2 regions of the Stenotrophomonas sp. YJH_SMC_46 genome follow, and region 1 is predicted to be linked to the other one. Evidence: riboswitches for the same ligand, from Rfam matches in the RefSeq annotation. Region 1 holds a riboswitch; the other holds the start of a gene.
What was found. A riboswitch is a leader RNA that binds a small molecule or an ion and turns the genes downstream of it on or off. The one in region 1 is predicted to bind thiamine pyrophosphate.
Positions count from the first base shown of each region.

Region 2: another riboswitch for thiamine pyrophosphate. It lies ahead of AC5P8C_RS16740 (TonB-dependent receptor); the one in region 1 lies ahead of thiC (phosphomethylpyrimidine synthase ThiC).

Region 1 covers NZ_JCAFTO010000002.1:713,658-717,019, forward strand. Annotated here, with positions in the region: gene AC5P8C_RS08260 (BCCT family transporter) at 1-1,226, opposite strand, end outside; TPP riboswitch at 1,472-1,572, shown strand; gene thiC (phosphomethylpyrimidine synthase ThiC) at 1,655-3,362, shown strand, end outside.
Region 2 covers NZ_JCAFTO010000005.1:227,243-230,604, reverse strand. Annotated here, with positions in the region: gene AC5P8C_RS16755 (peptidoglycan-binding protein) at 1-2, shown strand, start outside; gene AC5P8C_RS16750 (glycine zipper 2TM domain-containing protein) at 248-655, shown strand; gene AC5P8C_RS16745 (phosphotransferase enzyme family protein) at 784-1,908, shown strand; TPP riboswitch at 1,952-2,047, shown strand; gene AC5P8C_RS16740 (TonB-dependent receptor) at 2,118-3,362, shown strand, end outside.

The DNA.
Region 1 (3,362 bases):
GAGGTCACGAAGAAGATCATCAGTAGCACCAGCGCAATGCACGACAGCAGCAACGGCAGCGGCATGCTGTCGAACATGGTGAACAGCACCGTTTCATAGCCGTTGCCCAGTGCCTGCAGCAGGTCGGCCTGGCCGAAGATCTGCATCCAGATCGCGGTGCCACCGAACACCGAGAACCAGAAGAAGCCCAGCAGCGTCGGTGCCAGCACCACGCCGATCACGAACTCGCGCACGCTGCGCCCGCGCGAGATGCGCGCGATGAACGAACCCACGAACGGTGCCCAGGAGATCCACCAGGCCCAGTAGAAGATCGTCCAGTCCGCGACCCAGGTGCTGGACGAGAACGGTGACATGCGCAGGCTCATCGTCACCAGCTGATTGAGATAGGAGCCCAACGTCGTCGTGAAGGTGTTGAAGATCGCGCCAGTCGGGCCGAGTACCAGCACCAGCGCGAGCAGCAGTGCAGCCAATGCAAGGTTGAAGTTGGACAGCCATTTCATGCCGCGGCCGACGCCGCTGAGCGTGGACGCCATGTACAGTACGAAAGCCACTGCGATGATGGTCAGCTGCAGCGGCACGCCCGCCTGCACGCCGAACACGCGTTCCACGCCGGCCGCGATCTGTACCGTGCCGAAGCCCAGTGCTGTAGCCACGCCAACCGCGGTGGCGACGACCGCGGAGATGTTGACCATATGCCCGATCCAGCCACGATGGTGACGGCCGATGATCGGTTGCAACATATCGCTGATCTGGCCACGGCCGTTGCGGTTGAACTGGAACCAGGCCATGGCCAGGCCGATCAGCGCGTAGATCGCCCACGGGTGCAGGCCCCAATGGAAGAACGCATAGCGCATGGCGGCGCGCGCGGCGTCCATGCTTTCGGGCGCCAGCCCCTCCGGTGGCTTGCTGAAGTGCGAAATGGGCTCGGCGGCGCCCCAGAACACCAGGCCGATGCCCATGCCGGCAGCGAACAGCATCGACATCCAGCTGGCACGCGAGAACTCGGGCTCGGCATCTTCGCCACCGATGCGCAGGTTGCCGAAGCGGCCGAAGGCCAGGTACATCAGGAACACCAGCGCCAGGAACACGACCAGCAGGTACAGCCAGCCGACACTGCGGATGACCTCGGCCAGCATCGACTGGACCACGGTGTTGAAGGGACCGGGTGCAACACCGGCGAGCAGCACCAGCAGCAGAACCAGTGCAATGGAAACGCGAAACACCATGAAGGGGCTTCTCCGATCAAGGGATTGAGGGGAGCGAGCAGAGCTTGCTGCGAGGGGCCGGCGACATGCAGCACAGACCGGGCAGGGGCCGCGAAGGCGGCGAGGAAACACCGGCCGCAGCGGCACGATGCGCGTGCACGTTACTGAATGCGATGTCACGGTTCTGTTAATACAGAAACAGCGGATCCACGCCGTGCGTGGATGGAACAGCCATGGGCTACAGCACGTTCTATGCTCTAATGCACACCAAGAAGCGGGGGTACCGGGCCATGTGGCCACGGTTGAGACAGTCCCTTGGAACCTGATCCGGCTCATACCGGCGTAGGGAAGCTTTGCAGTGCAGCCGTGCCCGGATTCCGCCCAAGGACCGTCCGGGAGCGGCAGCAGTGCGCCGCCGCTTCGTCCCTGACCTTCCTGGACGATGCCCGATGAACGCACAGCTCTCCGCCCTGCAGCAACAGGCCCAGCAACTCTCCGAATCCGTGACCCGGCCCATTCCCGGATCGCGCAAGATACACGTGGCCGGCTCGCGCCCGGATCTGCTGGTGCCGATGCGCGAGATCGCGCTGGCCCGCACGCCGACCCTGTTCGGCGGCGAAGAGAATGCGCCGGTCACGGTCTACGACACGTCCGGCCCCTACACTGATACTGGCGTACGCATCGATCTGTCCGCAGGCCTGCCGGCGCTGCGCCGCGGCTGGGTGGAGGAACGCGGCGATACCGAACAGCTCGAAGGACTGAGTTCTTCGTTCGGCCGCGACCGCGAGCATGACCCGAAGCTCGATGCGGTGCGATTTCCTGCGCGCAGCCTGCCACGCCGTGCGCGAGCCGGCGCGAACGTCACCCAGATGCACTATGCGCGGCGCGGCATCATCACGCCGGAAATGGAGTTCGTCGCCATCCGCGAGAACCAGCGGCTCGACGCGGTCCGCGATGCCGGCCTGCTGCAGCAGCACCCGGGCGAGTCGTTCGGTGCTTCAATCCAGAAGGTGATCACACCCGAATTCGTGCGCGACGAGATCGCACGCGGCCGCGCGGTGCTGCCCAACAACATCAACCACCCGGAAAGCGAGCCGATGATCATCGGCCGCAACTTCCTGACCAAGATCAACGCCAACATCGGCAACAGCGCAGTGTCCTCGGGCATTGCCGAGGAAGTGGAGAAACTGGTGTGGGCGATCCGCTGGGGCGGTGATACGGTGATGGACCTGTCCACCGGCAAGCACATCCATGAGACCCGCGAGTGGATCATCCGCAACTCGCCGGTGGCGATCGGTACCGTGCCGATCTACCAGGCACTGGAGAAGGTCGACGGCCGTGCCGAAGCACTTACCTGGGAAATCTTCCGTGACACGCTGATCGAGCAGGCCGAGCAGGGCGTGGACTACTTCACCATCCACGCTGGCGTGCTGCTGCGCTACGTGCCACTCACCGCCAAGCGCGTGACCGGCATTGTCAGCCGTGGTGGCTCGATCATGGCCAAGTGGTGCCTGGCGCACCACAAGGAGAATTTTCTCTACACGCACTTCGAAGACATCTGCGAGATCATGAAGGCGTACGACGTGACCTTCTCGCTGGGTGACGGCCTGCGCCCGGGCTGCATCGCCGATGCCAACGACGCCGCGCAGTTCGGTGAGCTGGAAACACTGGGCGAGCTGACGAAGATCGCCTGGAAACACGATGTGCAGACCATGATCGAAGGCCCCGGCCACGTGCCGATGCAGCTGATCAAGGAAAACATGGACAAGCAGCTGCGCGAGTGTGGCGAAGCACCGTTCTATACGCTGGGCCCGCTGACCACCGACATCGCGCCGGGCTACGACCACATCACCAGCGCGATCGGTGCGGCGATGATCGGCTGGTTCGGCACGGCGATGCTCTGCTACGTGACGCCGAAGGAGCACCTCGGCCTGCCCAATCGCCAGGACGTGCGCGACGGCATCATGGCCTATCGCATTGCCGCGCATGCGGCCGACCTGGCCAAGGGCCATCCGGGCGCGCAGGTGCGCGACAACGCGCTGAGCAAGGCGCGCTTCGAGTTCCGCTGGGAAGACCAGTTCCATCTTGGCCTGGATCCGGAGAAGGCCAAGGAATTCCATGACGAGACGCTGCCGAAGGATGCGCACAAGCTGGCCC
Region 2 (3,362 bases), on a different contig from region 1:
AAGCCCGCAGCGCCTTGGGAGAGAAGGGAGGGCCACGTCCGCGTGGCCTTTTCCCTTTCTGCCAGCTGAGCGGCCGAGGCCGCTTTCAGCCTTGCTTCATGCCGCCTGCCGCTAGATGAATGCGCAAGCCGCACGGTGGACCAGGCAATGTTCCGGCAATGTTGGAACGCCAGCGTGGACACCACGGCAGCCGGGGCGCCCGCGCCCTCCCTGCCCAGTGTGGCATGCACCTCACAGGAGAACGAACATGCTCAGTACTTCCACACTCAGCTTCCGTGGTCTGGCGATGGCTCTGGCACTGGTGGCCGGTGTCGCCGTGGTCAGCGATGCCAGCGCGATGTCGAGGAAGGACAAGCGCACCCTGGTCGGCGCCGTGGTCGGTGGCGTGGCCGGCAACCTGCTCTCCAACGGTGATCCTGCCGCCACCGTGGGCGGCGCCGTGGCCGGCGGCGCGATCGGCAACCTGACCACCTCCGACCGCCGCGACCGTCGTTACTACGACAATCGCCGTTACGACGACCGCTACGATCGCCGTTACGACCGTGGCTACTACCGCAGCGGCTACTACGACCGCGGTGACGACCGTCGCTGGCAGCGCGAGCGCTACTACGACAACCGCTACTACCACGACCGCGGCCGCCATCGCGGCTGGTAGGCCGCGCGGCGGCATCACCGCAGCTGATGCACGGACGGGCGGGTCGACGACCCGCCCGTTTGCGTTGGCCGCGTGCATGGCGTTGAATGCGCAGCCTTGGATGTGACTTTCCCCACCGGGGCTGCGGCATGAATTCTTCTTCCCACCGCGTGCAGGGCCTCAACAACGACGAGGTCGCTGCCGACTGGCCACCGATCAGCGCGGCGGACATCGCGTGGCTGCGCCAGCGTTACCCGCAGCTGGGCGAGCACAGCCAACCGCGCTGGCACAGCCCCCGACCGCTGTCGGCCGCCGCCATCGTCGACGGCGTGGACGGCGCGCTGTTCATCAAGCGCCACCACCACAGCGTGCGCAGTGCGGCCTGCCTGGAAGAAGAACACCACTTCATCGCCCATCTCGCCGCAGCGGGCGTGCCGGTGGTGCAGGTGCTGCCAGCGGCCGATGGCCACAGCGCCGTCGAGCATGGCGAATGGACCTTCGAGCTGCATGCGGTTGGCGTCGGCGAGGATCTGTACCGTAATGCCGTATCGTGGTCGCTGCTGACCGACGTTGCACAGGCCCGCGAAGCCGGGCGCGCACTCGCGCAGCTGCACCGTGCCGCCGCCAGCTACCACGCGCCCCAGCGCAGTACCCATGTGCTGGTCGCGCGCGATGATCTGATCCGCAGCGACGATCCGGTCGCGGCCATCAAGGCAGGACTGCACGAGCGCCCCGGGCTGGCCCGCTATCTCGCGCGCATTCAGTGGGAAGCGCAGCTGCAGCGTGACGTGTTGCCGTGGCATGCCGGCCTGGCCAAGCGCCTGCGCGACGAGCCGCGGCTGTGGGCCCACAACGACTGGCATGTTTCCAACCTGCTGTGGCGCGATGGGCAGATCAGCACCGTGCTGGATTTCGGCCTGGCCTCGCCCACCAGCGCACTGTTCGACCTCGCCACCGCGATCGAGCGCAACGCGGTGGCGTGGCTGGAGCTGGAGCGCGGCATGGAGGCGGTGCGCATCGATATCGCGCTGGCCCTGCTCGACGGCTACCGCCAGGTACTGCCGCTGTCGGCGGCACGCGTGCACCTGCTGGCCGACCTGCTGCCGATGGTCCATTTCGACTTCGCACTGTCCGAAGTGGAGTACTTCGAAGGTGTCACCGGCTCGACCGCGAATGCCGATGTAGCGTGGCGGCCCTTCATGCTGGGGCACCCGGCGTGGTTCCACAGCGCGCCGGGACAGGCACTGCTGCAGGCGCTGCACGCGGCAGCCTGAAGGGCACCGGCTCGCAAATCCGTACCATTTGTAGTGAAATGGTCACCTGAAGCGGGGGTGCCTGGATCTGCCAGGCTGAGAGAGTCCCTTGGAACCTGATCCGGTTTGCACCGGCGTAGGGAGCTTTGAGCCGCAGCCACACCCCCGTCATGGGCCGGTGCACCTGCGCGCCGTCGCTTCGTCTCCCTTGTTGTCCGAAGACGAATCGAATGAACCGCTGCCTTCGCCCCACCCTGCTCTCCCTCGCCCTCTGCGCCGCGCTGCCGCTGCACGCCAGCGAGGCCGAGGCGTCCCCCGATGCGGCTGCCACCGGCGCCGAGCGCTCGCCCACCGAACTGGCAGCGGTACGCGTGCAGGCCGGCAAACCGAAGGCCGATACCTCGCGCGTGAACGCCTTCGGTGGCGGCAGCTGGAAGGACACGCCGGCCTCGGTGAACGTGCTCGAGCGCGACTACCTCGATCGCCGCCAGGTGCGTTCGCTGTCCGAGCTGGCCAGCAACGATGCCTCGCTGGGTGATGCGTATGCACCTGTGGGCTACTACCAGAACATCGCCATCCGTGGCTTCGCGCTGGACGCCGCCACCGGCTACCGCTTCAACGGCCTGTCCATCGCCGGCGAACAGCGCCTGGCGCTGGAGAACGTGCAGTCGGTTGAGATCCTCAAGGGTGAAGCCGGCCTGGCCGCAGGCGTGATGGCACCGGGTGGCATCATCAACTACATCGGCAAGCGCCCGGCCGAAGTGCGCACCGCCACGCTCGGCACCGATTCGGAAGGCTCGCGCTACGTCGCCGTCGATGTCGGCCACTGGATCACCCCGCGCTTCGGCCTGCGCCTGAATGCCGCGTGGGATTCCAGCAATTCCTATGTCGAGCACGCCGATGGCCGCCGCAATTTCTACTCGCTCGCGGCCGACTGGCTGATCGGCGAACGCGGCAAGCTGGAGGTGGACGCCAATTACCAGACCAGTTCGCAACGTTCGGTGTCCGGCTACCAGCTGCTGGGCGCGCGTGACCTGCCGCGCGGTGTCGACCGCGAGCACCTGCTCGGCTACCAGCCGTGGCAGCGCCCGGTGGATATTGCCAGCACCAACATCACCGCGCTGCACACCTACGATTTCAACGACGCCTGGCAGTCCCGCGTGTCGGTCGGCCACAGCCGGTCGGTGATCGATGACAACGTCGCCTTCGCCTACGGTTGCTACTACGCCGTGCAATGCGCCGATGGCAGCGTGCCGGGCAACTACTTCGCGCCCAACGGCGACTACGACGTCTACGACTACCGCAGCCCGGACGATACCCGCCGCAACCAGCAGGCCCGTGCCGAGCTGCGTGGCCGTTTCGAGACCGGCAGCGTCGGCCATGAGCTGACCCTCGGCGCCGACTACTTCCGCCGCACCGTGGACAGGCGCCCGAGCGTCAACGAGTACGTCGGCACCACCAACATCCACGAGGCA